4 regions of the Shewanella sp. 6_MG-2023 genome follow, and region 4 is predicted to be linked to each of the others. Evidence: predicted binding sites of a transcription regulator. Region 4 holds the regulator's gene; each other region holds the start of a gene.
What was found. The regulator sigma-54, encoded in region 4, starts transcription at its own class of promoters, with help from an activator protein. The targets are predictions, from matches to a motif close to GTTGGCACGNNNNTNGNNT.

Region 1: Q4533_RS05980 (flagellar assembly protein T N-terminal domain-containing protein) is a predicted target of sigma-54. The motif match lies at 2,467-2,485, and genes of this name have one in related genera.
Region 2: glnA (glutamate--ammonia ligase) is a predicted target of sigma-54. The motif match lies at 2,818-2,836, and genes of this name have one in related genera.
Region 3: flhA (flagellar biosynthesis protein FlhA) is a predicted target of sigma-54. The motif match lies at 2,175-2,193, and genes of this name have one in related genera.

Annotation. Positions count from the first base shown of each region.
Region 1 is NZ_JAUOQU010000007.1:42,882-50,330, reverse strand. Features, by position in the region: gene flgA (flagellar basal body P-ring formation chaperone FlgA) at 1-95, shown strand, start outside; gene flgM (flagellar biosynthesis anti-sigma factor FlgM) at 168-500, shown strand; gene Q4533_RS05995 (flagella synthesis protein FlgN) at 575-1,000, shown strand; gene Q4533_RS05990 (LPP20 family lipoprotein) at 1,147-1,602, opposite strand; gene Q4533_RS05985 (FlgO family outer membrane protein) at 1,599-2,303, opposite strand; gene Q4533_RS05980 (flagellar assembly protein T N-terminal domain-containing protein) at 2,576-3,766, shown strand; gene Q4533_RS05975 (6-hydroxymethylpterin diphosphokinase MptE-like protein) at 3,801-6,269, shown strand; gene Q4533_RS05970 (motility associated factor glycosyltransferase family protein) at 6,292-7,449, shown strand, end outside.
Region 2 is NZ_JAUOQU010000006.1:62,965-70,413, reverse strand. Features, by position in the region: gene Q4533_RS05355 (carbohydrate-binding family V/XII) at 1-973, opposite strand, end outside; gene glnA (glutamate--ammonia ligase) at 1,297-2,706, opposite strand; gene typA (translational GTPase TypA) at 3,184-5,001, shown strand; gene Q4533_RS05340 (pyrimidine/purine nucleoside phosphorylase) at 5,175-5,486, shown strand; gene Q4533_RS05335 (DUF4124 domain-containing protein) at 5,578-6,126, shown strand; gene glnL (nitrogen regulation protein NR(II)) at 6,253-7,290, shown strand; gene glnG (nitrogen regulation protein NR(I)) at 7,321-7,449, shown strand, end outside.
Region 3 is NZ_JAUOQU010000007.1:84,705-92,153, forward strand. Features, by position in the region: gene fliQ (flagellar biosynthesis protein FliQ) at 1-178, shown strand, start outside; gene fliR (flagellar biosynthetic protein FliR) at 183-986, shown strand; gene flhB (flagellar biosynthesis protein FlhB) at 994-2,124, shown strand; gene flhA (flagellar biosynthesis protein FlhA) at 2,240-4,339, shown strand; gene flhF (flagellar biosynthesis protein FlhF) at 4,370-5,755, shown strand; gene Q4533_RS06205 (MinD/ParA family protein) at 5,760-6,641, shown strand; gene Q4533_RS06210 (RNA polymerase sigma factor FliA) at 6,634-7,353, shown strand; gene cheY (chemotaxis response regulator CheY) at 7,395-7,449, shown strand, end outside.
Region 4 is NZ_JAUOQU010000014.1:52,471-59,919, reverse strand. Features, by position in the region: gene mgtE (magnesium transporter) at 214-1,575, opposite strand; gene Q4533_RS10110 (HPr family phosphocarrier protein) at 1,774-2,046, opposite strand; gene rapZ (RNase adapter RapZ) at 2,072-2,920, opposite strand; gene ptsN (PTS IIA-like nitrogen regulatory protein PtsN) at 2,917-3,360, opposite strand; gene hpf (ribosome hibernation promoting factor) at 3,363-3,650, opposite strand; gene Q4533_RS10090 (RNA polymerase factor sigma-54) at 3,674-5,158, opposite strand; gene lptB (LPS export ABC transporter ATP-binding protein) at 5,293-6,024, opposite strand; gene lptA (lipopolysaccharide transport periplasmic protein LptA) at 6,024-6,734, opposite strand; gene lptC (LPS export ABC transporter periplasmic protein LptC) at 6,721-7,281, opposite strand; gene kdsC (3-deoxy-manno-octulosonate-8-phosphatase KdsC) at 7,278-7,449, opposite strand, start outside.

The DNA of each region.
Region 1 (7,449 bases), on a different contig from region 4:
ATATTGGCGATGCTATTAGAGTCAGAAATAGCAATTCTAACAGGCGATTAGATGTCATTGTCACAGGCGTTGGCGAAGTTGAAGTTAGAATGTAAAATATTCTAAAGTTTTTTCTGACAAGGCCGATAACCTGTTTGGAAAACCCTAACATTACGCTGGAGCCTCACATGGCAATTGATATTAACCATCTAAAAACAGCTTCTCATGCTCAGTTGCGCACCAATCGCGACGCAGGAGCAACAACGCAAACAGCTGACTCAGCGGCTAAGACCACGGCTGCCCCAGTAAAAACGGATTCGGTCAGTATTACTGCACAAGCGCAGCAGCTGCAGGGAGTGCAGAGTAATATGGCATCTTTACCAGAAGTTGACCAAAGCAAAGTTGATGCAATTAAATTAGCAATTTCAGAAGGTCGCTACAAAGTCGATCCTGAAAAGTTAGCTGCTAACATTGCTAGCTTTGAAGCTGATCTTGACGGATTAAATTTCGACCAAGAGTAACCTCATCGTTACTCTTGATATTATCGGCCACACATTACTTAACGGGTAATGTGGGTTTTAATAAAGAGTAACTTATGACTGAATTACTACAGCTGTTATCTTTTCAGCACGACACCTTGTCGTCGCTGAAATTACTTGTATCTGAAGAAAAATTAGCCCTTACTGAACGTGACGCAGATAAACTACTGTCACTGGCAAAAGACAAGGTTGACTGCCTAAACAACCTCAAACTTAATGATGAAAAGTTAGCCTCTCACCCAGAAAAAGCATTATTAAACGCTGAGCCAGAACTCATTGTTAAAGTCGAAGAAGCCAAAGCGATTCTAGACGAGTGCAAGGCCATCAATAGTCAAAATGCCAGCTTAATTGAGCTTAATATAGCCAGCCTTAATCGCTTCTCTCAAGCGCTGCAAATGAGCCGTAATGCATCAAGCCTGACCTATAATGACAAAGGCCGAACTTCAACGATTTCCTCTTTAGGGCAAAACCTTAAAGCATAATCGAGGCGGTAATTAACTGCCCTGCGAGTTGCTAGATTGTGTTTTAAAAACCAAAAAACCGCTCAAAGAGCGGTTTTTTTTGTTCTTCAGTTAAGTTAATTTAAATGACTGGATTTAAATGACTGGATTTAAATAATTAAATTTAACTAAAAGTAAGTCACATGCTTAATCGTTCTAGGCCTATTTTGCTGCTGATATAGGCTCCATACCTGTGAAAAATCCAGTTCTAACTCAGTCACATACATATCACCAGCCGGATAGCTTTTGACCACTTTAGCGCCTTTAATCATGCCCGAGACACTGGCGGTAACGGTTTGCTTATTCAGCAACCAATCATCGACCTGGCTACTGGCATCAATCTGCTGGCCATACACTTGCTCAGCCAGTTCACGATAAGCGGCAATTTTAGACGCTTGCATCGCCATTAACACCTTGTGAGATTGCTCTGTTGCCGGTTGCGTTGCTAACGGCGCATAACCAATAGCGGTTAGTTTAGGAAATTGTTTAGGCGCCTCGGTTTCCCATTGCACATACTTGTCGTTTACCGCACACCCGGACAAGGTGAGGGCTGCTGTCAGGGTTGCAAACAGTATTGCCTTCATTGGTTATCTCCTAAAATAGTCACGCTTGCCATACCTGCATGCTCGTTTCGATACAAGATGCCGTCTTTTGAAATCACCTTATTGGCAGGTGTTAAATAGCCTGGCAGGCTGTGGGTTTTAACAAAGGTTTGTACCGCTGACACTACTCGATTATTGCTAGTATTGACAATTCTGGCATTGAGCACCACGCCCTCTGAGGTAGTGCCCATGGTGGCTACGACCACATGGGATACCGCTAAATCTGTGGCAAGCTGCTTCCAATCGCGGCTTAAAATAAACTCACCCTCCGCAGTGGCGCGAAGTGAACTAGCCACATTCATATCAACAAGATTAAATTCATTGGCATGAAATGCAGTCAACATGCCTTGCTGCAATTGCTGCCCCAGCAAATTAGTTTGTCCGTAATCATCAAGCATGACAGGTGTGGTGATCAGCAGTGGTTGATCAGCTCGTAAGCTGTCGTTTTGTAGCACTAATTCATTGACAATTTTTTCTGCCAAGCGGTTAACCCCAGCTTTGGGCGCTATGCCTGACTGCTGAATATCGTAGCGAATAACATGATCCGTTTTGGGCTCAGACTCATACCAAAAATTCATCTCATAGCCTTCATTGACATAAGATAAATCATCATACTCTGTCGGTTGTGAGCCAGCACAAGCTGTCATCAACATCATGATTGGAAGTAAACCAATTCGGCGCATATTGCATTCCTGTATTTAACTCAAGCATTGCTATGGGCTAAGGCGTTTGAGGCCTAAAGGTTAAAAATGAATTCTAAAAACACTATCGGCAATCAGGATAAAAACTTTAGATAATTAATCCCTTTCAGCATTGGCTTAACGACTTATATATTGAAAACCAATAACAGGCACATTCTTTGCATTTATTCTCAAACAATCGCTCCTAGTACTTTAACGCCATAAACTTGGCACTGTATTAGTCGTTCATCGTTATCTTTAAGCAAGTGATTAATATGAAAATATGCAGTAAAACAACCCAGCGACTCTACTCCGCAGCCATATTGCTGTTTGTCAGTATCTTGAGTCTGCCGTTAAAAGCTGAAATTATTGAAGTAACAGGCCATGCGAATATCATCAATGGTAATGTCGACAAAGCCCGTGAAGCGGCAATAAGCCAAGCATTAAGCTATGCCAGCATGCAAGCTGGGGTTGGTGTTAACGTTAATAGTCAATACATCTCGGGTCAGGGGCAGTTAAGCCAAGATGCATTTCAGTTTAGTCATATAGGACAAGACAATAATATTGAACTGGTATCTGAAATGCTCACGAGCACTGACATTACTGTATTACTAAGATTAGATCTTCAAGACGACTCAGCTCAGCAATGCCGAGGTCAGCAATTAAGAGCGGCAATAATGGTGCCTCAGGCCAGTATTCAAGATCGCGCTCAATTACGTTATGGTCAGTTATTAAACTTTACTCAAGCACTATCACAACAGTATGGCGTGCTACTAAATAGTCACTCCCATAATAGCTTTGCCCGCATTCACGCCGATGAAGCACTCGATCACAGCAATGAGTTAATCAATTTTAAAGGTAATCGCATCCCAAGTTGGTTAGGCGAAATCACCGACAGCCAATACATATTGCAACCTGATATTCTTGATATCTCTACCGAGCCCAGCTCTAGCCTTTTATTTGGCTTATTTACAAGCTATCCACAAAGACAAATCAGCTTTAAGTTAACTTTGTATCACGCTATTAGCGGTGAAAAAGTCTGGAGTAAAGATTACTCAGCACAGGCGCCGTGGGAGTTTGAACGTGACGAAACCGTATCACCCACCACTAAACGTTTTTGGCGCTCAAGCTATGGCCAAACGGTTAACCAGCTTATGCAGCAAAGCAATGCTGACATTGATAATTTGCTAAATTGTCGCCCACTGCTGGGACAAATTGTGGCTAAACAAGGCAATAGAATAATTATTAACTTAGGCCGTAAGCACCATGTGAGAGCCGGTGATAGCTTTCAAATTGTATTGCAACAAAACATCCCTGACAGAGTGAATTTAATGCGCGCCGTTGCCACACCAAACCGCGCAACAGTCACCATTGATCAAGTATCAGAAGAAAGTGCCACCGCAGTATTACAAGGCATAGACGCAACAGGGAATATTCAAATACAAGATATCGTGATTAAGATTTAAATATATTGAGATGGCTAATACTAAAGGCAAAAATATGGATACACATTCAGTGATTAAAAATCAATTTTCTATCAGCCAGTTTGGTGAGTATTACTTACCCAGTGTAAATCGAAATACATTTGAAAAAATTGACTCAAGAACACTATATAAACAAAAATATAGCAGGGACATTTTTAAAGAGGATACTCTCCATATTATTTTTGGTCTTGATTCAGGCTTATTGGTTAACTATATATTAGAGAATGATAGACCAAGTGGTAGCAAATATATTTTTGTAGAGTTACCTGTAGTCCTAAGTTTACTTAACGTAGATATACCAAAAAATAAAAGTAGCTACATAAAAATATTTAATCTAGAACAATTGTCTGAACACTTAGAATCAAGTCAAGACGATCTCTTTTTAATAAAGAATCAATCAATTATCACGCTTTCTCTTGCAGTCTCATCCGGCATCATTGAAGAATATATTGAATTTTTCAATACAGCACATCGGATAATATCTCAGCATACATCACTGAAGAAAAGTTGTTTTACACAGAAAATATTTGTAACACAACAGCTAAAGAATGTTTGTGATAATCATATCCCTGCATCGATATTAAATAATAAATTTACGGGAAAAATGGCTATCATTGTTGGTGGAGGCCCATCCTTTGATAACCATATAGCTTGGATAAAAAACAACTATCAAGATTTGTTCATTATTGCAGTGTCTCGGATGGCTGCAATACTTTCCAAAGCAGGAATTCCAGCACATATTATTGTTTCTGTTGATCCTCAAGAGCATAGCTTTGAAGTGAACCGAGACATGATGTCGCTTTCCAAAGAAAGTTTATTTATTACTTCTCATCATGTTAATCACCGAATTGTTAGTCAATGGCAAGGGACATCTCTCTATATAGGAGAGGCTTTACCATGGGTAAACGAGCCAAATAATATTCCAACCATTGGACCTACTGTTACTAATAGTGCATTAAGAATTGCCATAGAATATGGTTTTAAAAATATCCTGTTATCTGGAGTTGATTTTTGCCATTCCAATAATGGAATTACTCATGCACAAGGAACTGTTGAGGCTCAAGCTGGCACCAGTAATAGTGCCATTAACGAATGGGTAGAAACCTATGCAGGTGAAATAGCAGAAACACCTATACAGCTGGTTTATGCAGCACAAGCACTCCAGGAAGAAGCTCAATCTTACCCTGATGTTACAATATCTAACCTATCAATAAACGCTGCTCAAGTTGATGGTATCGATTACCAACCGATTGATAGCGTCAAGATTATTCCTGCTAACATAAATCCACAGCAATTGTTGGCTCTGGTGGATGAATTGAGTTCGAGCCAAGCAGAATTCTTTGTGAAAAAACATGATGAACTTTCATCAGCACTTACTGACTTCAAAAGAATAAATTGCCTATGTATTAAAGCTATTGAATTGAACTCAGAGTTAGTAAGTAATAGAAAAACACCAAAGAAACATCAAAAAATAAACGCTAAAATTGAGTCAATTGAAAACACATTAAAAAACAATTTTGCCGAATACACCAATGCTATCAAATTCTATGGTTATTATGAGTTTTCTAAATTTTTAACCACAAAAGATACTGAGGATTGGACTGTTGATCAGATGAATGACATGACTTACCAATATTACAATGCTTTTAAAGTCATTAGTTCTACTTTAATTGGTTCAATTGCTGAATCTATTGATTATGTTGAGTTGAGACTAGAAGAATTAAAAGAAACCGCATCAATTTCATTGCTGCATAAAGGCTGGCTCAAATATAATCAGCCAGGCAGAGTCAATATTTGGCTAGCATCCCAAACTGAAGAGTCTAAAATATCTTATTCAAAGGAGGACACTCATCTAATAGAAGCACTACAAGAAAACTACCATCAACAATTGACGAGTCTATCGCATCCTTACTTTTCAATGCAAAAATCCAATCAATCACTGGTCAATACTCAAACAAAAATATTAGACCTCCAAAAAAATAATAATGCCACAGGCTTAAGAATACTATTGAAGGGTTTAGAGCCCTTAATGAAAGAAAATGAAACGGCGGACAGATTATTCCATTTAGCAGAGCATTATCTTTATATCATCGAAAAACGTTTTGAATTAGCCCTAGAATCAGTACAGAAAATTGCAGATGTTCAGTTAACTGAAATAGAGAGAAAACAAATTCTATTTCTTTCACTGAAGTTGTACGATCTTGATTTAGCAGAGAAAACGCTTAGTGAACTCACACAATATAGCGATGAATATCTACCACAACATGCTCATATTTTATCTTTACAAGGTAATAACCAACAAGCATTAGACATGTATTTGGACTTTTTAGATAAATACCCTACCGATGAGAGCACTTTAATCAAACTTGGTATTTTTCTCGCAGGCCTAGGTGAAATAAACGGAGCCAAATCAGCTTTTGAACAAATACTATCGTTTAATCCTGACAATTTAACTGCATCCAACTATCTAACACAATTAGCCTGATGACATAAGGTAAGTCCCCAAAGTGAGTGAACTATTTCTATCTAATTTAAATATAATTAAGCAGCGGTGGCCTAAACTGGCAACTCAATTAGATCAAAATTCAATAGAGAATTTTTCTGCATCTCTTGTAACAGGGAATACTCAAACAATTAGTGTAAATGGAATTCAATTAAGTAGCCGACACAACCGCATGGCTGAAGCGCAACTGTACATAGACCAATTAGATACTAATTGTAATACGGTCACTCTTTATGGTGTTGGTATGGGAGATGTTCCGAGTTTGCTTATTGATATAAACAACCTCGAGAGCATTGACATAGCACCACTAAACCTTAGTCTTTTCGCATTATTACTCACCTACACAGACCAAAGTGAATGGCTAGCAGACTCAAGAGTTAATTTATTTATTCCGCCACAATATCAATTAGCAGAGAACTATATTGCTATCACCCCTGATTTGGCGCTGGCAGATGAAGCTAGTAGTGTATTAAGAGATTTCTTGGTTTTAGAAAACAATCGAGAATTCGCCAATATCCAGCACCAAGTAAATGATGCTGAAATGATAGCGCGACATACCCAAAATATGATTGCCCTACAAAGAGATCCTAGCGCCGAACAAATAGTGATAGCTCATTATCAAAAAGCTGCGAGTATCATCGCCACAGGTCCAACCCTTGAGAGTCAGTATAAGATTCTAAAAAAACAGCGTGAATTACCCAATAAAATTAGACCGTTAATGATCGCTGTTGATACGGCGCTTATGGCCTTAGAAAATGAAGGGATCATTCCGGATATTGTTGTCACAATCGATAAAAATATTACTCTAAAGCACTTACCAGAAAATCTGTCAGAAAAAATATCTTTAGTTTACTTTCCAAATACAGATCCCATAGTCATTAACCAATGGGGCGGAAAAAAATATAACGCTTATACAAACAGAGCAACCTTTGACGACCTACACTCACGCATGCCAAAAATAAGACTTTATACCAATGGCAGCGTTATACATCCAGCAATTGATCTCGCTGTTCAACTCGGGCTCACAGAGATTAATCTATATGGATGTGACTTTAGCTATCCACATAATAAAACCCATGCATTTTGGAAAGATGGCGAACTAGGTCCTTCCATTAATTATTCGAATAAACATTGGGTTCTAGATGGTAATGGTAATAAAGTC
Region 2 (7,449 bases), on a different contig from region 4:
CAGGCAGTTTGTCAGCCCTAACAAACTGCCAAGGTCCGGCCTGCTTTTTAGATTTAAACCAACGCCCAGATAAAAGCACATACATATCGCCAGAGGAGGTCTCTCTTACCCATGGGGTTTCGGTATTGGTGACATAAAGTAACTTACCATCAATCAGACTTTGCCAATTGGGTGAGCCATCAGTGGCCACTAACTCAGTCGGTTCATTAGTGGTAATAATCTGCGGCGCATTGACGGTGCTTTTAGCGGCTTCATCCTCGGTATTCACCATGCTGACCAAATCTTCAGGAGGATACAATGTGACTTGCCATGGCCCCATAGGATCATCTGCCACATACCAAAAGGTACCACTGCTTAAATACAGCTTGTTCGTTTGCGTATTACGGGCAACGGCAAAAGGGGTATTTAACACTCGCTCATAGGGACTATTTTCAATTTCACTAAATTGTGGCTCACCATCATAGGACAGCAACACGCTCAAGTTATTACTGAAGACGATTTCTGGCGCATCGTTGTTAATATTATCTAAGCTGCGTTTTACCTGCTCAGCATTTTCAAGGCTGGCTGATAAGCGCTCCATGGAAATTTCGAAGCTAGTTGTCGCTAGCGCTTCTGAGACTGTATCGGTGAACGTTTGCTGGTCTTCGGCAGTGGATGATGGCCAGCGCACTTCGGTCACTTCAATATTACGCACCAAAGCAACATCGTCATCAGTATCGATTCTAGCGCTAAACCAAAAAGCGCCAAATACAGGGTCGTCTTGACCTTCCACTTCAAATGACATCGCAGCGCGGCTCATCAAGATATTGCCATCTAACGATTCTGGCTGCGGCTGATAAACCACTAAGGTGCCGAGTTTCGTTTCAACATCTTGCGGCCATTCAATTGCTACTGCCGAAAAGGGTAATAGCAACAATGCTATCCATACAGTTAGCACTTGCAGCCAGAGACGTTTGATATTGGTTATCATCATGAGTCCTTATTTTGCAATCATTTGCTATTAATCATGCGCGACTAATAATTAAAAGCGTGTATTTAAGTATATGTAGTAAAATCCATTTATTGCCAATTTGGTCATGATTAACAAGTTAGCATCTATTTGTTCATTTAATATACCGACAAACACATTGAATTTGTAAAATAGATTGTAGAAAAATCAAACAGCCACTTTGCTAAATATCCATCCACCCTGCCGTTTTATGAATATGCAAAGATCAAAAAAGCCCTTACTGGAAACCAGTAAGGGCTTTTTACTAACTGTTATTTACTACTATAAAAGCGGTCTATAAAGACGTCTTATAGTGAGTAGTAAAGTTCAAATTCAACTGGGTGAGTAGTACGTGCAACACGCTCTGCTTCACCTTGCTTGATAGCAATATATGAATCGATAAAGTCATTAGTGAATACTTCACCTTTAACTAAGAACTCACGGTCCGCATCTAAGCTTGCAAGTGCATCTTCTAGTGAAGTCGCAACTTGTGGGATCTCAGCCGCTTCTTCTGCTGGTAAGTCGTATAAATCTTTATCCATAGCTTCACCTGGGTGAATCTTGTTTTGGATACCGTCTAGACCTGCCATTAATAGCGCAGCAAAACCTAAATATGGGTTTGCATGTGGATCAGGGAAACGTGTTTCAATACGACGACCTTTAGGGCTTGGTACCACTGGGATACGGATAGAAGCACTACGGTTACGTGCAGAGTATGCAAGCATGACAGGCGCTTCGAAATGTGGCACAAGACGCTTGTAAGAGTTTGTGCTTGGGTTAGTAAATGCATTCAACGCTTTAGCATGCTTGATGATACCACCAATGTAGTAAAGAGCAGTTTCACTTAAACCAGCGTACTTGTCGCCTGCGAATAAGTTAACGCCATCTTTAGCTAAAGATTGGTGAACGTGCATACCACTACCGTTATCGCCCATTACTGGTTTAGGCATAAATGTCGCTGTTTTACCGTATGCGTGTGCCATGTTATGCACAACATACTTAAGGATCTGAACTTCATCAGCTTTAGCAGTTAGCGTGTTAAAGCGTGTCGCGATTTCGTTTTGACCGGCTGTAGCAACTTCATGGTGATGCGCTTCAACAACTTGACCCATTTCTTCAAGTACTAAACACATAGCACTACGTAAGTCTTGTGATGAATCAACTGGTGCTACTGGGAAGTAACCACCTTTAACGAATGGACGGTGACCAGTGTTACCATCTTCATAGCCAGTACCTGAGTTCCATGCCGCTTCTTTTGCATCAACTTTAGCAAAACAACCTGACATGTCAGCACCAAACTTAACATCGTCAAATAAGAAGAACTCTGGCTCTGGACCAATTAATACTGTGTCAGCAATACCAGTAGACGTTAAGTATTCTTCAGCTTTTTTAGCAATAGAACGTGGGTCACGGTTGTAACCTGTCATTGTGCCTGGCTCTAAGATGTCACAACGGATTAGTGCAGTTGTTTCTTCTGTGAAAGGGTCAAGAACAAACGTGCTCGCATCTGGCATAAGTACCATGTCAGATTCGTTAATGCCTTTCCAACCCGTAATAGACGAACCATCGAACATTTTGCCGTCTTCAAAAAAATCTTCATCAACCTGATGAGATGGGATAGAAACGTGTTGTTCTTTACCTCTGGTATCGGTAAAGCGTAAATCAACAAACTTAACTTCCAATTCTTTAAGTTGCGTTAAAACAGATTCAGCTGACATTCTTAAGCCTCCGGTAGAGTAAGGGTATTCCCTTTTATAATTCAAGTTCACCACTATACTACGACATTAAAGACGCGTATGTGTCGAAATATCACATAATTGACAATCTTAAAGCTATTACCATGCCAACTGAATAAGTATATGATTTTTATATATTTGACTTAATAGACAATTATCGAAAACACAATTTTGCATCATTTTAGTGCAAGCGCACGCACTATTATGGTTCAAATTCTATTTTGGTGCGCGGCTAAAAACACTGCGCTGATTGTTTGTCACATTTCTGAATCGTTACTATTATATGATGCTATAAATGCCAAAATTGATGGTTATTTTTTAGCTAATCACAAAGTGTACAAAAATAATCCTATCCGCAAAGCGTCTCGTGGAGTAGAATGGCACGCTTTTTTATGGTGGCTAAACTTAATGCCGCTATAAACTCCTATTTATTTGTTTGATGGTATAGAGGTTTTATCCGTGTTAGAGAATTTACGTAACATCGCCATTATTGCTCACGTCGACCATGGCAAAACGACCTTGGTAGACAAGCTTTTGGCACAGTCAGGCACCCTTGAAAGTCGAGGCGAAGCCGCAGAACGTGTAATGGATTCTAACGATCTTGAAAAAGAACGTGGTATCACCATTTTGGCTAAAAATACCGCCATCAAATGGAACGACTACCGTATTAATATCGTAGACACTCCTGGTCACGCCGATTTCGGTGGTGAAGTTGAACGTGTTCTATCTATGGTAGATTCAGTATTACTTTTAGTTGATGCAGTTGATGGCCCAATGCCACAAACTCGCTTCGTAACTAAAAAAGCGTTTGCTCAAGGCCTTAAGCCAATTGTTGTAATCAACAAGATTGACCGTCCAGGCGCTCGTCCTGATTGGGTTATTGACCAAGTATTCGATTTATTCGACAACTTAGGTGCAACTGACGAACAGTTAGATTTCCCTATCGTTTATGCTTCTGCATTAAATGGTTTCGCGACCCTTGATCCAGACGAAACTAGCGAAGACATGACACCTTTATTCCAAGCAATTGTTGAAAAGGTTTCTTTCCCTGATGCTGATGCTGAAGGTGAATGTCAAATGCAAATTTCTCAAATCGATTACAACTCATACGTAGGTGTTATCGGTATTGGTCGTGTTAAACGTGGTAGCGTTAAGCCTAACCAACAAGTAACTATTGTTGGTGCAGACGGTAAGACACGTAACGGTAAAGTTGGCCAAGTATTAGGTTACATGGGTCTTGACCGTCACGAAGTTGCTGAAGCTAACGCTGGCGACATCGTTGCAATTACCGGTCTTGGTGAGCTAAAAATTTCTGACACTATTTGTGCTCCAGGCGCTGTTGAAGCCTTGCCTGCTCTTTCTGTTGACGAACCAACGCTAACCATGACTTTCCAAGTAAACACTTCTCCGTTTGCTGGTAAAGAAGGTAAGTATGTTACTTCACGTAATATCCTTGAGCGTTTAGAGCAAGAGCTAATTCATAACGTTGCATTACGTGTTGAAGAAACTGAATCTCCAGATCGTTTCCGTGTTTCAGGCCGTGGTGAATTACACTTAGGTATCCTAATTGAAAACATGCGTCGTGAAGGTTACGAGCTAGCGGTATCACGTCCAGAAGTAATCGTTAAAGAAATTGACGGTGAAATGTGCGAGCCATTTGAAACCTTAACCGTTGATGTTGAAGAAGAACATCAAGGTGCTGTAATTGAAAAATTAGGTACACGTAAAGGTGACATGAAAGACATGCAGCTAGACGGTAAAGGTCGTGTACGTATCGACTTTATCATTCCTAGCCGTGGCTTAATCGGTTTCCAAACTGAATTCATGACAGCGACTTCTGGTACTGGTCTTATCTACCATTCATTCGACCATTACGGTCCAGTGAAAGGCGGTGACATTGGTCAACGTGCTCGTGGTGTATTGATTTCAAACGCTACTGGTAAAGCACTGACTTTCGCATTGTTCGGTTTACAAGAACGTGGTCGTCTATTCATCGGCCATGCTGCTGAAGTATATGAAGGTCAAGTTGTTGGTTTACACGCTCGTGCAAACGATTTAACAGTTAACTGTTTGAAAGGTAAGCAACTTACAAACATGCGTGCATCAGGTACTGATGAAGCACAAGTGTTAACTCCGCATATCGAAATGACCCTTGAGCAAGCGCTTGAGTTCATCGATGATGACGAATTAGTAGAAGTAACTCCTGAGAACATCCGTGTTCGTAAGCGTTACTTAACTGAAAACGAGCGTAAGCGTCATAACCGTAGCGCTAAGTAATCGTTTTGATTAGTTAACGATTTCAAATTTTGAGAACCAAAAAACCCGCTTATGGCGGGTTTTTTATTGGCTAAATATACTTAGCCGCAAAACAGCACATGACTTAATTTCACTTTTAACTCACTTAAATCGACTATATATTTTCTCTCAATAATTAATCAACAGAGAATAATATGACCGTCATTAATCACGTTAACGTAGCCAAGCAAGCCAATGTTTATTTTGAAGGTAAAGTCATCAGTCGTACCATTCATTTTAATGACGGAAGCCAGCAGACTCTCGGAGTAGTGTTGCCGGGCGAATACAGCTTTGACACTGCTGTCGCTGAAATCATGAATGTGACTTCAGGTTCATTTGAGGTGCTATTACCCAACAAGAGTGAATGGCAAACCGTTCCAGCAGGTCAACTGTTTACACTTGATGCGAAAGTCACCTTTAAAATTCGTACCCATGAAATTAGCGAATATTGCTGCGAGTACAAGTAATTAGCCTATGTTAATCAGCAGTTAATACTGATCTTTAATTCAAAAGAGGCTAATATTATAAAGTTTAAAGCTGAAGGTGAAGGAACCCCAAATGCGTTTAACCTTATTAATAACTCTTATTTTATGCAGTGTTATCTTTTCTATCAGTCATGCCACCGTGTATCGCTGGGTTGATGAACAAGGAAATGTACATTACAGCGACCAACCACGAGAAAATGCTGAACAAGTAGAATTGAGTGAAAATACCCAAAACAGTGTTGCTGCGCCCACCGTCATAGAAACAGACAGCAGCCCAAAAGAAGCTAAACCAGTAGAGTATCGGGTACGTATTGTTAATCCGACCCAAGAAGAAACCATTCGCAATAACAATGGCAACTTTACTGTGGTTGCCAGTGCTGCACCAGAATTACCCAGTGGCTTTTTAATGGCGCTGTATATCGACGACTTACTTTATGGTCAGCCGCAATCAAGCAGTATTTTTAATGTTACCGAAGTGAATCGCGGTGAACATAATCTCGTGGTTAAAGTTTTGACCCAAAACGGCAAAGTCCTTGCATCAAGTTCTCCAAGAAAGATATTTCTACACCAAGCATCTGTTTTCTCAATCGCAAAGCCTCGACCTTTGCCAAGTAAAAAGTGATATATATCAAAAAGATAAATATTATGAATTTGAGATTGTTTTAACAAGTTGCCAGTGTAGAACAAGTTGCGCATCGCACCATATTGGTGCAACATAGTAGTGCAACTCTACTTTGCAGGACACTTGATGGACATGAACAATCTGCTGAATCATTTGGTTACCGCTGTATTCGTTATCGATAACGAATTACGGCCGCGTTATGCCAATGCTGCAGCTGAACAACTTCTTGGTATTGGCAGCAATAAATTACTAGAGCAGCGTTTACCTGAGCTATATCAGTTCATGGGCGTTGAAGCCGAGCTCCTCCAAGACTCGGTTAACGCAAATCAAGGGATCACCGTCAACACTGCGGCGTTAATTACTCTTGATGGCGTGCACCACATCATCGATATCACCCTGATACCGATGGAAAGTGAAGACAACATCAGCCTGCTAGAACTACGTCAAGTTGATCAACAACATCGTATTCATCAACAACTTAATTTAGATGCTCAGCAACAGGCGGCACAATTTTTAGTGCGTAACCTCGCCCATGAAATTAAAAACCCATTAGGTGGCTTAAGAGGCGCGGCGCAACTATTATCTCGGGAACTAGAAGACCCAAGCCTTAAAGAATTTACCGATCTGATTATTGAGCAAGCCGATAGACTACGAAATTTAGTTGATAAACTATTGGGCCCTCAGCGCCCGACTCAACATGAAACCCACAATATTCATCAAATAGTTCAAAAAGTGCTGCGCTTAGTCGAGCTAACCCTACCAAGCAATATCCGCTTGGAGCGAGATTATGACCCTTCAATCCCCGATATGGACATGGATGCTGATCAATTACAGCAAGCGGTGCTCAATGTGGTGCAAAATGCCGCGCAAGCATTAGATCCTAATGGCGGAGAAATACTCATCCGCACTCGCACCCAGCATCAAGTCACCATAGGCACTAAGCGTTTTAAGCTGGTACTGGCATTGTCGATTATCGATAACGGCCCAGGGATCCCTGCAGACCTATTAGATACCTTGTTTTATCCCATGGTCACCGGCCGTGAGGAGGGCTCAGGATTAGGATTATCCATCGCCCATAATATTGCACGATTACATGGAGGTCGGATTGATTGTATATCGGCACCAGGACAAACAGAATTTACGATTATTTTGCCATTACAATAATTTGCCAATGATGGCTCAAGAGGAAGTGATATGAACATAAGCGAACAAGTTTGGATCCTTGATGACGACAGCTCGATTCGCTGGGTTTTAGAAAGAGCCTTAGCGGGAGCTAAACTGACAACGGCAAGTTTTGCCGCTGCAGAGTCGTTATGGCAAGCC
Region 3 (7,449 bases), on a different contig from region 4:
CGGTTTGATTGTGGCGGTGTTTCAGGCTGCCACCTCCATTAATGAACAAACCTTAAGTTTCTTACCGCGTCTATTAATGACCCTGTTTTCACTGATGTTTTTAGGCCATTGGCTGGTGCAAACCATGATGGATTTTTTCTATAATATGGTGGATATGATCCCGCAGGTTATAGGTTAGGTCATTGGATATTCTGTTCGAGGAAATTAGCCAAACCATTGCCGCCTATATTTGGCCGCTGTTTCGTATTTCTTCAATGCTAATGGTAATGACGGTCTTTGGCGCCAATACGACTCCGTCGCGGATCCGCTTATTATTGGCGATGGCCATCACCATTGCCGTTGCGCCGGTACTGCCAAAAACAGCATATGTGGAGCTATTTTCATTAACTGCAGTATTTGTTTCAGCTCAGCAGATTTTAGTGGGCACAGCTATTGGTTTTGTGACCATTTTAGTGATGCAAACTTTTGTATTAACAGGGCAAATTATTGGTATGCAAACCAGTTTAGGCTTCGCTTCCATGGTGGACCCAGGCTCCGGTGAGCAAACCCCGGTAGTGGGTAACTTCTTTTTATTGCTGGCGACCTTGATTTTTTTAAGTGTAGATGGTCATTTATTGATGTTTAAAATGCTGGTGGCCAGCTTTGAAACCATTCCGGTTTCAACCGAAGGCTTTAGCATTGCCAATTATAAAAAACTTACCGAGTTTGGCAGTTATATGTTTGGCGCGGCGTTAACCATGTCAATATCAGCGATTGTGGCATTATTGCTTATTAACCTTTCGTTTGGAGTAATGACCCGGGCTTCACCGCAGTTGAATATTTTTGCCATCGGTTTTCCAGTGACTATGGTCAGTGGCTTATTTATTCTCTGGCTGACCCTAGGCCCTATCATGTCTCATTTTGATCAGGTGTGGCTGCAAGCCCAGCTGCTGATGTGTGATATTTTACAACTGACCTGTCACATTGACGGTTCCATAAGCCAGTAGGGACAAGATGGCAGAAGATACCGGTCAAGAACGCACCGAAGACCCCACCGCCAAGCGACTGGAACAATCCCGTGAAAAAGGTCAGGTCGCCCGTTCTAAAGAGTTAGGTACTGCAGCGGTATTATTAGCATCTGCTGTGGGGTTTGCGTTTGTTGGCCAAGATCTGGCGCGCAGCTTACACAGCGTGATGACGCAAATGCTCACCATGGAGCGGGATCAGATCTATGACACCAACTCTATGTTCCTAGTTTGGGGGGTTATTGGCGCTGAGCTTGCTTGGCCATTATTCAGTTTCATTGCTTTTCTCGCCTTTATTGCCTTTCTTGGCAATATTGTCTTAGGCGGTATTACTTTTTCGGTTAAAGCTTTTATGCCTAAGGGCAGTAAAATGAACCCTGCTAAAGGCTTTAAAAGAATGTTTGGCACCCAGGCCTTAGTTGAACTAACTAAAGGTATTGCTAAATTTTTGGTGGTGGCAATATCGGCGTATTTTTTATTGTCGTTTTATTTTTACGATATTTTGACCTTATCTATGGGTCATTTACCGGGAAATATTTACCATGCGCTGGATCTATTGGTATGGATGTTTATTTTATTGTGTTCATCAATGCTATTGATTGTGGTGATTGATGTGCCATTTCAAGTTTGGAATCACAATAAACAGCTTAAAATGACCAAACAAGAAGTAAAAGATGAACATAAAGATAGTGAAGGTAAACCTGAAGTAAAAGGCCGTATACGGCAATTGCAACATGAAATGGCCAATAAACGCATGATGTCTGAAGTGCCAAATGCCGATGTGATTGTGGTTAACCCAGAGCATTACGCTGTGGCAGTAAAATATGATGCCAGTCGTTCATCTGCGCCATTTTTAGTGGCAAAAGGGGTTGATGATGTGGCCTTTAAAATTCGCGAAATAGCCCGAGAGCACGAAGTGCCAATTGTATCAGCGCCGCCGCTAGCCAGAGCCATATATCATACAACTAAAATTGACCAACAGGTACCGGAAGGACTATTTACCGCCATTGCACAAATCTTAGCTTACGTATTTCAGTTAAAACAATACCAAAAGGGTCGCGGTAAACGTCCAAAACCTATTCCGCTCAATCAACCTATTCCGGATGATTTAAAACATTAGCTGCGGTGTTTTTAGGCATTCAAACCGCAACAGCTGCTATTAACTAATAGCTTGGCTTAGTAATTGCATTTCGCTGATGTCAGCGTCAAAAATATTACGAAAGGGTTTACGGTTAATGGATGTAAAGACAGCGCTAGGTCAAGCAAAGCAAATACGATTTAGCACATTCAAAGGTATTGGTACCCCTTTATTGGTGCTGGCTGCATTAGGTATGGTGGTATTGCCGATGCCGCCATTTCTGCTTGATATTCTATTCTCCTTTAACATTTCCCTCGCTTTAATCGTGTTACTTGTCGCTATTTATAGTGATCGCCCACTAGATTTTGCCGCATTTCCGACTGTTTTACTGGTGGCCACCTTATTACGCTTAGCATTGAATGTGGCCTCAACACGAATAGTGTTACTTGAGGGGCATAACGGTGGTGACTCCGCGGGTAAAGTGATTGAAGCCTTTGGTTCGGTGGTGATTGGCGGTAACTATGCTGTGGGTTTAGTGGTGTTTTTAATCCTGATCATCATCAACTTTGCCGTAGTAACCAAAGGTGCGGGGCGTATTTCAGAAGTGAGCGCGCGTTTTACCTTGGACGCCATGCCGGGTAAACAGATGGCCATTGATGCCGATTTAAATGCCGGCACATTAACTCAAGATCAGGCACGTATTCGCCGTGCTGAAGTGACGAAAGAAGCTGACTTTTATGGCGCGATGGACGGTGCGTCAAAATTTGTGAAAGGGGATGCTATTGCTGGGATTATGATTCTGGTGATTAATATCCTTGGCGGTTTTGTCATCGGCATGGTGCAGCACGGCTTGGATTTTTCAAGCGCGGTGGAGATTTATACCTTACTGACCATTGGTGATGGTTTGGTGGCGCAAATACCCGGATTGCTTTTATCTATCGCCGCCGCCTTGATGGTGACGCGCCAAAATGAGTCTGGCGATATGGGCGGGATGATGATCAGCCAAATGTTCCATAGTCCTAAGTCTATGGCCATTGCATCAGCCGTGCTTTTTGTTATGGGTGTTGTACCTGGTATGCCACATTTCGCGTTTTTAACGTTCGCATTTATTACCGCAGGCGCAGCTTACTTTATTTATAAACGCAATAACGACAATAAAACCCTTGCGCTAGAAAAAGCAGTTAAAGGCCCAAGCGATGTCAAAGAGGCTGAGCCCAAAGAGCTAAGCTGGGAAGATGTACATCATGTAGACACCATTGGCCTTGAAGTGGGCTATCGACTTATTCCGCTGGTAGATAAAGGTCAAGGCGGCGAGTTACTCAGTCGAATTAAAGGGGTACGTAAAAAATTATCGCAGGAATTGGGCTTTTTGGTACCGGCAGTGCATATTCGTGACAACTTAGATTTATCCCCCAACTGCTATCAAATATCCTTAATGGGCGTGGTAGTTGGCGAAGCAGAAGTAAGACATGATTGCGAGTTAGCGATTAATCCAGGTCAGGTTTACGGCAAGCTTGATGGCATAGAGACCAAAGATCCAGCTTTTGGTTTAGAAGCCGTTTGGATAGCTCCAGCGCAACGTGAACATGCGCAAACATTAGGTTATACAGTGGTTGATACCGCGACTGTTGTTGCTACTCATATAAGCCAGTTACTGACCAATAATGCGGCTAAATTATTGGGCTATGAAGAAGTGCAGCAGTTAATGGATATGCTATCGAAAAACTCGCCGAAGTTAGTGGATGGCTTTATACCAGACGTTATGCCGCTAGGTTCAGTGGTAAAAGTGATGCAAAACCTTCTTAATGAAGGAGTTTCTATCCGAGACTTGCGCACAATCGTGCAAACACTGTTAGAATACGGCAGCAAAAGTAATGATACTGAAGTGTTAACCGCTGCAGTACGTATTGCCTTGAAACGAATGATAGTGCAAGAGATCTCTGGGCCCGAATTGGAAATCCCTGTCATAACATTGGCGCCAGAGTTGGAACAGATGTTGCACAAGTCTATGCAGGCAACCGGCGGTGAAGGGCCCAATATTGAGCCAGGCCTTGCAGAACGTATGCAGAAGTCATTATTAGATGCTTCTCAGAAGCAAGAAATGGTCGGTCAACCAGCCATTTTATTGACATCAGGCATGCTTAGGTCAACTTTGTCGCGGTTTGTGAAATACACCATTCCTAATTTACGGGTTATTTCTTACCAAGAAATACCCGATGAAAAGCAAATACGCATAGTATCTGCAGTTGGGCAATAGCAATGACTTTCAGTTTGAAAGAGGTACGTAGTGAAAATTAAACGATTTTTTGCCAAGGATATGCGCTCAGCATTAGCTCAAGTCAAAGAGACTTTGGGCTCTGACGCGGTGATCATGTCGAATAAGAAAGTAACTGGTGGCATCGAAATTGTTGCAGCAGTTGACTACGATGAGCCTAAAGTTGATGTTGCAGTAAAATCGCCCGTTGCAGCCTTTATGGATGTGACTGAAGACCGTGTGTCAATTGGTGCTAATAAACCTGCTATTAAAGCACACACTAAAGTCAGCCCACCGCCAGTAGCTGATTCATTACAGGCGTTATTAGAAAAGCAGCATAGCCGCCTGCAGCAACAAATTTCCCAGCAACATGAAGAGCAGGAATTACCAGATTGGGCTAAACAGTTAGAAGCAAGCAAACCTGCAGCTAAAGAACCAAGACAGCATCAGCAACACATTGAGCCGTCTAGATCTCCAAATAAAGGTCATTCAGCTGAAATGGAAGCAATGCGCGAAGAGATGGCGTCACTGCGTGGTTTGCTAACTCATCAAGTTTCTTCATTAATGAAAGAACAGAAAAAACGCACCGATCCTGTGGGCGCGATGCTTGAAAGTAAATTAATTGCCGCAGAGTTCTCGCCTGCTGTCGCTGCCAAGTTATCCAGCCTAAGTCAGCAGTTTTCTCCCGCCGATTTAGTCAGAGCCTTACCCCAAAGTTTGGCCAACCTGCTCGATAACCAAGGTGACGATATTGTGCGCACTGGTGGCGTAGTCGCATTTGTCGGTCCAACTGGTGTCGGCAAAACCACTTCATTGGCTAAAATTGCTGCCAGATTTGCCGCTCATCATGGCCCAGAACAAGTTGCGTTAATTACCACAGATCATTATCGTATTGGAGCCTTTGAGCAATTGGCAACTTATGGCAAAATAATGGGCTGTCCAGTTAAACAAGCACATGATTTAACTGAATTAGAACAAATTCTTTATCAGTTTAAGAATCGTAAGTTAGTATTGATTGACACTGCGGGTATGGGGCAACGAGATTTACGCCTTTATCAGCAGTTAGATGATTTGATGGCAAACACCAGAATACCCATTCGTAGTTATTTGGTGATGTCGGCAACCTCTCAACGAAGAGTGTTACTCGATGCCGTAGAACATTTTAAAAGAATCCCGTTATCTGGGTGTATACTGACAAAATTAGATGAGTCAGTATCTATTGCTGGCGCATTAAGTGTATTAATCCAAAATGGGTTGCCACTAAGTTATGTTACTGATGGGCAACGTGTTCCAGAAGATATGCAGGTTGCCGATACGCTTTCATTAGCAAGACAAGCGTTAGCAGCACTTAACGAAACAAAACCTCAAACGTCACCTGACACTGCGTGGTCAAATGACATGGCCTATGCATTCGAGTAAAGATATGACCCGAGATCAAGCAAGTGGTTTACGTATGATGAATCAACCAAATAACGATAAAGTAAAAGTAATTGCAGTCAGCGGTGGTAAAGGCGGCGTGGGTAAAACCAGTGTGTCGATTAATACCGCGGTAGCACTTGCTGAGAAAGGCAAACGGGTTTTAGTACTCGATGCCGATTTAGGACTCGCCAACGTTGATGTGATGTTAGGTATTCGAGCTGAGAAAAACTTATCTCACGTATTATCTGGCGAAGCAGAATTAGACGACATTATTGTTCGAGGCCCGAAAGGCATTGGTATTGTACCTGCCACATCAGGCACTCAAGCGATGGTGGAATTGACCCAAGCGCAACATGTTGGATTAATTCGTGCCTTTAGCGATATGAAAACCCAGTTTGATATTTTAATCGTTGATACCGCAGCGGGTATCTCTGATATGGTGCTGAGTTTTTCCCGTGCCTCACAAGATGTATTGATTGTAGTTTGTGATGAACCGACATCAATAACCGATGCCTATGCCCTGATCAAAATATTAAGTCGTGAGCACGGTGTGTTCCGCTTCAAAATTGTGGCAAATATGGTGCGCAGTTTGCGAGAAGGCATGGAGTTATTCGCCAAGTTAAGTAAAGTAACCGATAGATTTTTAGATGTGGCTTTAGAGCTTGTTGCGACAGTGCCATTTGATGAAAATTTACGTAAATCAGTACGTAAGCAGAAGTTGGTTGTGGAAGCATTTCCAAAATCACCAGCAGCCATTGCTTACCACGGTTTAGCCAATAAAATCATGAGCTGGCCTGTGCCACAGCAGCCTGGTGGTCATCTAGAGTTCTTTGTTGAACGTCTTGTTCAGCGCAAAGAAGTAAAAGAGGATACACCGAGTGAATAAAGCCGCCGCGTATACTCAGTTTGATAATAAAACCTCAATTGTTGAACAGTATGCACCGCTGGTAAAAAGAATTGCACATCATATGTTGGCAAGGCTGCCAGCATCGGTACAACTTGATGACTTATTGCAAGCTGGGATGATGGGGCTGCTGGAAGCATCATCAAAGTTTGATGGCTCTAAAGGCGCCAAATTTGAAACCTTTGCTGGGATCCGAATTCGTGGTTCGATGATCGACGAAATTCGCCGTGGTGATTGGGTGCCGCGCTCGGTACATCGTAACCAACGCCGTGTTGCACAAGTTATCGATGAACTGGGTCAAGAATTAGGTCGTGATGCCAGAGATACTGAAATCGCAGAAAAATTGGAAATATCTCTTGAAGAGTATCACCATATTTTAAACGATGTTTCAGTAGGAAAAGTTATTGGGATTGAAGACTTAGGTGTTTCAGAAGATGTGATTGTGTCTGATGAATTAACTGAGGATGAAAGTTTTGATTCTTTAGCCGAAGTGCAGTTTAAATCGGCATTAGCACAAGCAATTACCACATTACCCGAAAGAGATGCGCTAGTTTTGTCGCTATATTATGACGAAGCGTTAAATTTAAAAGAAATCGGTGCCGTTCTTGAGGTCAGCGAGTCGCGTGTTAGCCAGATTTTAAGTCAGGCAATGCTGCGTCTCAAAGGCAAACTCAAGCATTGGACACAGGTATAATTACTAATAAGAGCAACGAATTAAGCTCACCGGAGGAAACCTTGGACAAGAATATGAAGATACTGATTGTTGATGATTTTTCAACAATGAGACGTA
Region 4 (7,449 bases):
AATATTTTACCCTTTTATTACAGTGACTTATTTTTTTAAAGTGTTAGCTCTAAAAAGTGGGCGTGAAACATCTTGGTGCAAAAGTACTATTTTGGTGCGAATTGGTTTTAATTGGTAAACAAAAGTAACCATTAAAACTCTATGGTTTTAAGGCACAAAAAAGCGGCAATAAATGCCGCTTTTTATGCTGATGAGAGAGGGGGTTTTACGGCGCTACATTAAGAAAATGGTCGCTAAGCCTAAAAAGGCGAATAAGCCAATCACATCGGTGACTGTGGTTAGTACCATACCGCCAGCCAATGCCGGATCGATATTGAGTTTTTTAAGTATGAGCGGAATACTGGCCCCCGCTAGTCCGGCAACGGTCATGTTAATGAGCATCGCGCCGCCAATGAGACCGCCCAGTGCCATATCACCTTTCCATAGCCACACTGCAAAGAAGACCAGTACCGACCACATGAGGCCATTAAGAAAACCAATGGCTAATTCTTTACCGATAAGCCAACGGGAGTTACTTTGGCCAATATGACCCAAGGCTATACCACGAATAACCAGAGCTAAGGTTTGATTGCCTGCCACACCGCCCATACTAGGGACAATAGTCATTAAAATCGCGATGGTGGCAAATTGCTCTAACGTGCCTTCAAACATATTACTTACTGATGCAGCAAGTAAGGCGGCAAACAAGTTAATGGTAAGCCATAGCGAGCGTCTGAAGGTGCTTTTCATTACGGGGCCAAAGGTATCTTCATCGTCATCCATACCCGCCATCCCCATCATTGAGTGTTCGGCGTCTTCACGAATAACATCGACCACATCATCAATGGTAATACGGCCTAATAATTTTTGTGCTTCATCTACCACTGGGGCCGAAATCCAGTCATGGCGTTCAAATAATTGCGCCACTTCATTATCAGGCATGTCCACAGGGATGCTTTCTAATTCAGGATCCATGATGCTGCGAATGGTTGAATTAGGATCACAGGTGAGTAGATCGGCAAGGCGCACCCCACCAAGCACATGATCGTTGCGATCAACCACATATAAGGTATCTGTGGTATCGGGTAAGTTGCCGCGCTGGCGCAAATAGCGTAATACCACATCAATATTAACGTCAGGACGCAAAGTGACCGTATCTGTATTCATGATACTGCCAGCGGTGTCATCAGGGTATGACAGTGCTTGTTCGACGCGATGGCGGTCTTGACTGCTCATGGATTGCAGTACTTTTTTATAAACAGCATCTGGCAAACTTCTTAAGATGTAAGCCAAGTCATCGGTATCCATCCCAGAGGTGGCTTGGGCTACTTTTTCTGGGGTCATAGCGCTGATGAGTGAATCTTTTAACTCTTCACCGAGTTCTTCTAGGATTTCACCCGCTTGCTCATGATCAATCAGTTGCCATAACACTTGACGAGTTTTCGGCGGTGATGATTCAAGAATTAATGCGACATCGGAGGCGGCCATGTCATGAAGCATATTTCTGACATGAACAAACATACCGCTACCTAATGCTTGTGTAAGCTGATTAAGACGTTGTTCGGTCAGTTCGCTGTCGATGACTTCAATACCCATTGGCTACTCCTGAAAAGACGATGATGAAATGTTAACTTAACTCACCGGAAAGAATGAAGAAATTTCTAATATCTGATGGCTTGATGCGCAATTCATAAATACGCTAATACTGCTTGGTGGTGTGTTGAGTATAGCTAATAAAATAATGGTAAAGGTGAGTCGCTGTGTTTCCTTGGAGATGTTACTGGGCGCAGGCGGTTAGCTTTCTTCGTCAAATTTATCGTTGATTAACTTGCATACGGCCTCAAGGGCTTTTTCTGCATCACGGCCTTGAGCTTCAACAGTAATGATTTTACCAATGCCACTTTCTAACATTAATAACCCCAATACACTGGCAGCACTGGCTTGTTTCTCACCTTGGATAAGGGTGATAGTTGCGTCAAACTCGGTAGCTAAAATTGCCAATTTAGTCGCCGCTCGCGCATGCAAGCCTAGCTTGTTACTGATGGTAATTTGCTTTGAATAGGCCACCGTTTTGGCTGGCGATGTGGTTAGCTTATTCAATGCCAAGCTCTCTATGGCGGGCGCTGACTTTGTGCTTAGAGTTGTTGAAACGTTTAGCGAGCTGATCGGCAATATAAACCGAACGGTGCTGACCGCCAGTACAACCAATGGCAATGGTCAGGTAGCTGCGGTTATTACGCTCTAAATGTGGCATCCAAGTGTCAAAAAGGTTTTCAATTTGCCAGATAAACTTATTCACCAAAGGCTGTCGCTCTAAGAACTCTTGCACGGGCGCATCTAGGCCTGTGTAGGGCCTTAACTCAAGCTCCCAGTGCGGATTCGGTAAAAAGCGCACATCAAACATAAAGTCTGCTTCAGCCGGCATGCCATGCTTAAAGCCAAATGACTCAAAATGTACCACTAATTCTTTATCAACACTGCCTAGCAAGATTTGCCGAACATGATCGCTCAATTCGTAGATATTAGTTTGCGAGGTGTCGATATAGTGATCAACCATTTTGGCTATGGGTTCGAGTAACCGCCCCTCAAGCTTAATGGCTTCTTGTAACGAAATTTGATTCTTAGACAGTGGGTGTAATCGGCGGGTCTCACTAAAACGCTTCAGTAACACTTTATCGTTGGCGTTTAAAAAGAAACTGGTAATGCTGGTATCGTCAGACAGTAAAGCAATTTGCTCTTTGAGTACTTTGCCTTGCTCTTCGATATTACGCACATCGACGCTAATGGCGACAAGCTCGTTACTATCTTTAAGCTGTTCAAGCAGGCTGCCAATCAGTGGCAGTGGCAGGTTATCAACACAGTAATAACCTAAATCTTCAAGCACTCTCAGTGCGACTGATTTTCCTGAACCTGAACGTCCCGATACGATGACAAGTTTCATGCAGTAATAACCTGATAAAGTTCTGTAGCGTCATGACTCTTTCGAAGTCGTTTAAGTATCAATTTATCACTGAGTTTCTCTGCCATGCTAGATAATGTGCTTAGGTGTTGCTGGCACTGATCTGCAGGTACAAGAAGCGCAAATAAAATATCTACAGGTTGCTTGTCTATGGCATCAAAGGCGATTGGCTCTTCGCATTTGATTAAAATAGCAATGGGTTCTTCGATATTATCTAAGCGCCCATGTGGAATTGCTATGCCATTTCCTATACCTGTACTGCCCATTTTTTCACGCGCTATTAGACTTTCAAAAATAGCCTGTGAAGAAAGGGTTGGGTACTGGGCAGCCATTAAATTGCTGATTAATTCCAGTACCTTTTTCTTACTGCCCGGAGTGGCACAGGTAGTGCACGCCGGCTGCAGGATGGTACGAAGTTCCATCGTTAATGCTTAGTGAGTTTCTCTTTATGTTTAATTACCTGACGGTCTAGCTTATCTATCAGGGCGTCTATTGCCACATACATATCAGCGTTACGCGATACAGCAAACACTTCACCGCCTTTTAGGTGCAGTTTGGCTTCGGCAATCTGTTGTAGCTTTTGAACATCGAGCACAACGTGAACATTATTGATCTGTTCGAAGTGTCGTTCAAGCTTTGAAAATTTTGTTTGCACGTATTCCCGTAAAGATTGAGTTATTTCAATATGGTTTCCAGTCAGGTTAATTTGCATAGGTCATCCTCCAATAACAAAAGTTATAAGCTTTTGCGTTGGTTTGAGGGAGGGATGAGCATTGCCTCTCGATATTTGGCTATCGTACGTCGAGCAACGTTAATCCCTTGTTCAGCCAATAGTGTCGCCATTTTACTATCACTAAGAGGCTTTTTCGGGTTTTCTGCAGCTACGAGCTTTTTAATAAATGCGCGAATTGCTGTAGAAGAGCATTCTCCACCATCATCGGTACTTACATGGCTTGAGAAAAAATATTTTAGTTCAAAAAGTCCACGGGGGGTATGCATGTATTTTTGGGTCGTGACCCGTGAAATGGTCGACTCGTGCATTTCAACCGCTTCAGCAATATCATTGAGCACCATCGGCTTCATGGCTTCTTCACCGAACTCAAAGAAACCTTGCTGAAATTGTACGATACAGTTAGCCACTTTTAGTAAGGTTTCATTACGGCTATCGATGCTTTTGATAAACCATTTAGCTTCTTGTAAATGACCACGAATAAATTGGCTGTCAGCTTGGCTTGAACCGCCTTTGGCCATAGCTGCATATTGCTGATTAACGCCAATTTTAGGCATGTTATCGGGATTTAGCTCGACCACCCAGCGACCATTCTTTTTAAGTACAGTAACATCAGGAATGACGTACTCATCTTTAATGGGGGTAATTTGCAAGCCTGGACGTGGATTGAGCGTTTGAATAAATTCAATGGCTTCACGTAAATCATCTTCTTTAAGCTTGGTTTTACGCATCAGTAACCTAAAGTCACGACCGGCGATTAAATCAAGATGATCTTTAATCAGTAACTTAACATTATCTATGCAAGGAATTTCATTAGGGTATTGGCCTAATTGAATTAATAGACACTCACTTAAATCTCGCGCTGCAATGCCGACGGGATCGAAGTGTTGTACCCGTTTAAGTACAGCTTCAACTTCATCGAGTTCGATATCGTCAGTGCCTAAGGATTGCAAAATGTCTTCAACGCTCTGGGTGAGGTAACCGCGCTCATCAATGGCATCAATAATGGCGGTTGCAATCACTAAGTCATTTTCAGAAAAGGGAGTGAGGTTTTTTTGCCATTCAAGATGCTCATACAAGCCTTCACTGGTTTCGCCTTGAAACGGCATATCATTACCGCTCGATACTGCGCCAGAGCCAGAAGTCGGCGAGGCGGTATACACCTCATCCCATGTGGTATCCATAGGGAGTTCTTCAGGCATAGAATCTTTAGTGAGCGATTCAGTGGTATCAACCGTTGAGGTGTCTTTTTCTATGGTGACTTGGCTATTATCACTAAAATCGGTGTCAGTTTGCAGGGCGTTTTCTTTTACGGGCTCTTTGGCTTTAGTGAATTCGTCTTCAAGCTCTAATAGCGGGTTTGAATCAAGTGCTTGTTGAATTTCTTGCTGTAGCTCCAATGAGGAAAGTTGCAATAAGCGAATCGCTTGTTGCAACTGTGGGGTCATGGTTAAGTGTTGACCCATTTTGAGTTGGAGTGAGGCTTTCATGTACCGCTTGTCCCTAATTGAATTACATCATCGCGACGAACAGTGTGGGCGCTAGTTTATGATCCTAGAAAAATAGACTAGATTAAGGTTTGTTGTTGGCCGCGAATGCCATACTAAAAACTGAATAGTGCTAACTATAGCTTGAATTGTTCACCTAAGTATACCGACCTAACTTGCTGATTGACTAAGATCTCAGCAGGTGTTCCTTCAGCAATCAAGTTTCCGTGACTCACAATATATGCTCGCTCACACACATCAAGTGTTTCACGGACATTATGGTCGGTAATTAGCACCCCTAAACCACGGCTTTTAAGTTGTTGAATAATTTTCTTGATGTCGATTACTGAGATAGGATCTACCCCTGCAAAAGGTTCATCTAATAAAATAAACTTAGGATTTGCCGCTAATGCGCGTGCAATTTCAACTCGGCGACGCTCGCCTCCCGATAACGCCATACCTTGGCTATCACGGATATGAGTTATGTTAAATTCTTCTAATAAATGTTCCAGTTCTTCAATGCGCTGCTCATTTGATAAGCTTTTGCGAGTTTGAAGCACTGCCATTATATTATCGTGTACTGTGAGCTTACGAAAAATACTGGCTTCTTGAGGTAAGTAGCCAATGCCTTTTCGGGCGCGCAAATGCATTGGATCTGCGGTTAAATCATCTTCATCGATCAGAATGCGGCCCTTATCACTTTTGACTAGGCCTACGACCATATAAAAGGTGGTGGTTTTACCCGCACCATTAGGGCCAAGTAAGCCAACAATTTGGCCGGTTTTTACCGTCAGGCTGACATCTTTTACTACCTGGCGACTTTTATAACTCTTAGCGAGATTTTCAGCGGTTAACGTAATTTGGGTCATTAGTCATTTTGCTCAGCTGCTGGGGCTGACAATGTCGCCTGCGCCTCAGCGTTAAGTGATTCAGTTACTTCGGGTGTTTCAGTTGAGTTCACAGCCTCTACAGCAGATAAATTGTTGTTTTCAATTATAGCTGGTGGCGTGTCATCACCGGGTTTAGCGCTGTCTGGTAAATGTGGTTGCTCATCTTTTTTCTTTTCAGAATCAATCAAGTCTGGGTGACTTTCTGGTTGAAAAATAGTGATAACCCGATCTTCACCAGTACCGGTGCTTTCAGCAATTAACTGCTGCTTTTCAATGTTGTAGCTAATTAGGTTACCAGTAACCTGGCTGCCAGCTTGGTCCAATTTAGCATTACCCGTTAAGGTTAAAATGCTAGTGGCAAGCTCATATTTAATTTCATCGGCACTGGCAGTACCAATACGGCCATCATCTAACTCTTGGGAAAATGTCGCAGGGTTACCTGTGGCAACCATGGTTTTTTGGGTGCCGCTTTCGGTGCCAAATGCGCGTAATTCGTCGGCATTAATGTTAATCGACCCTTGAGTCACATTAACTGGGCCATAGAAGATGACCTGATTGTTTTTTATGTCAGCTTTTTGGCTCACAGCTGCGACTTTAAGCTCTTGCTGTAAATCGCCTTCTTTTGCATAGGCGCTGGCAATACTGACTACACTGAGTAGTGAGGCAATCAAAAGTTTACTTTGCTTCATACGTTCCTTCTACTTGACTTAAAAGTTCAAGTTCTTGAGCATTTAAATCAGCATACAGGCCTAAACCTTGTATATTAAAATCTGACCCAGTAACAAAAATTTGTCTATCTGAGGTCAAAATCATGGTGTTCATATCGAGTGCCAACATGGTGGTTGTCAAAGATTGTAATGGCTCGTCGATGTTTATTGCATCAATAATAACATTATTTTCTAAAACTACTTTGCCTGTTTCATTATTCAGCTTGCCTAAATCTGCGCTTAATTGCCATTCGGCTTCACCATTTTCAGGATAAATAAGGTAGACAGGCTCAGTAAACATGGTTTCATTACTTTGCTGAAAGTGCTCCATGTATTTCGCTGAGACTCGGCTTTGCACTAAACCTTGCTCATTAAATTCAGTGGTGCGTAAGTCATTGGCGATAAAATCAGGGCGAGCAGGGGCAGGCAATTTACTTGCCTCCATCTGACTACGTTTAATTTGTACTTGCCAATAAAGGACTAAGGCTGCGCCAAAAAATCCGATAATAGCGAAGGTCACTCGGCTCATATACTCATTCCGTGGGCATTTTCAAACTTATCTTGGCTAAGTAATAGCAAATCGGTGAGTTCACGTAATGCGCCATTTCCGCCGTTAATGGTGGTGGTCATATGGCAATGTTGTTTAACATAAGGATGGCCATCAGCCACACAAACTGCAAGGCCAACCTGTTTCATC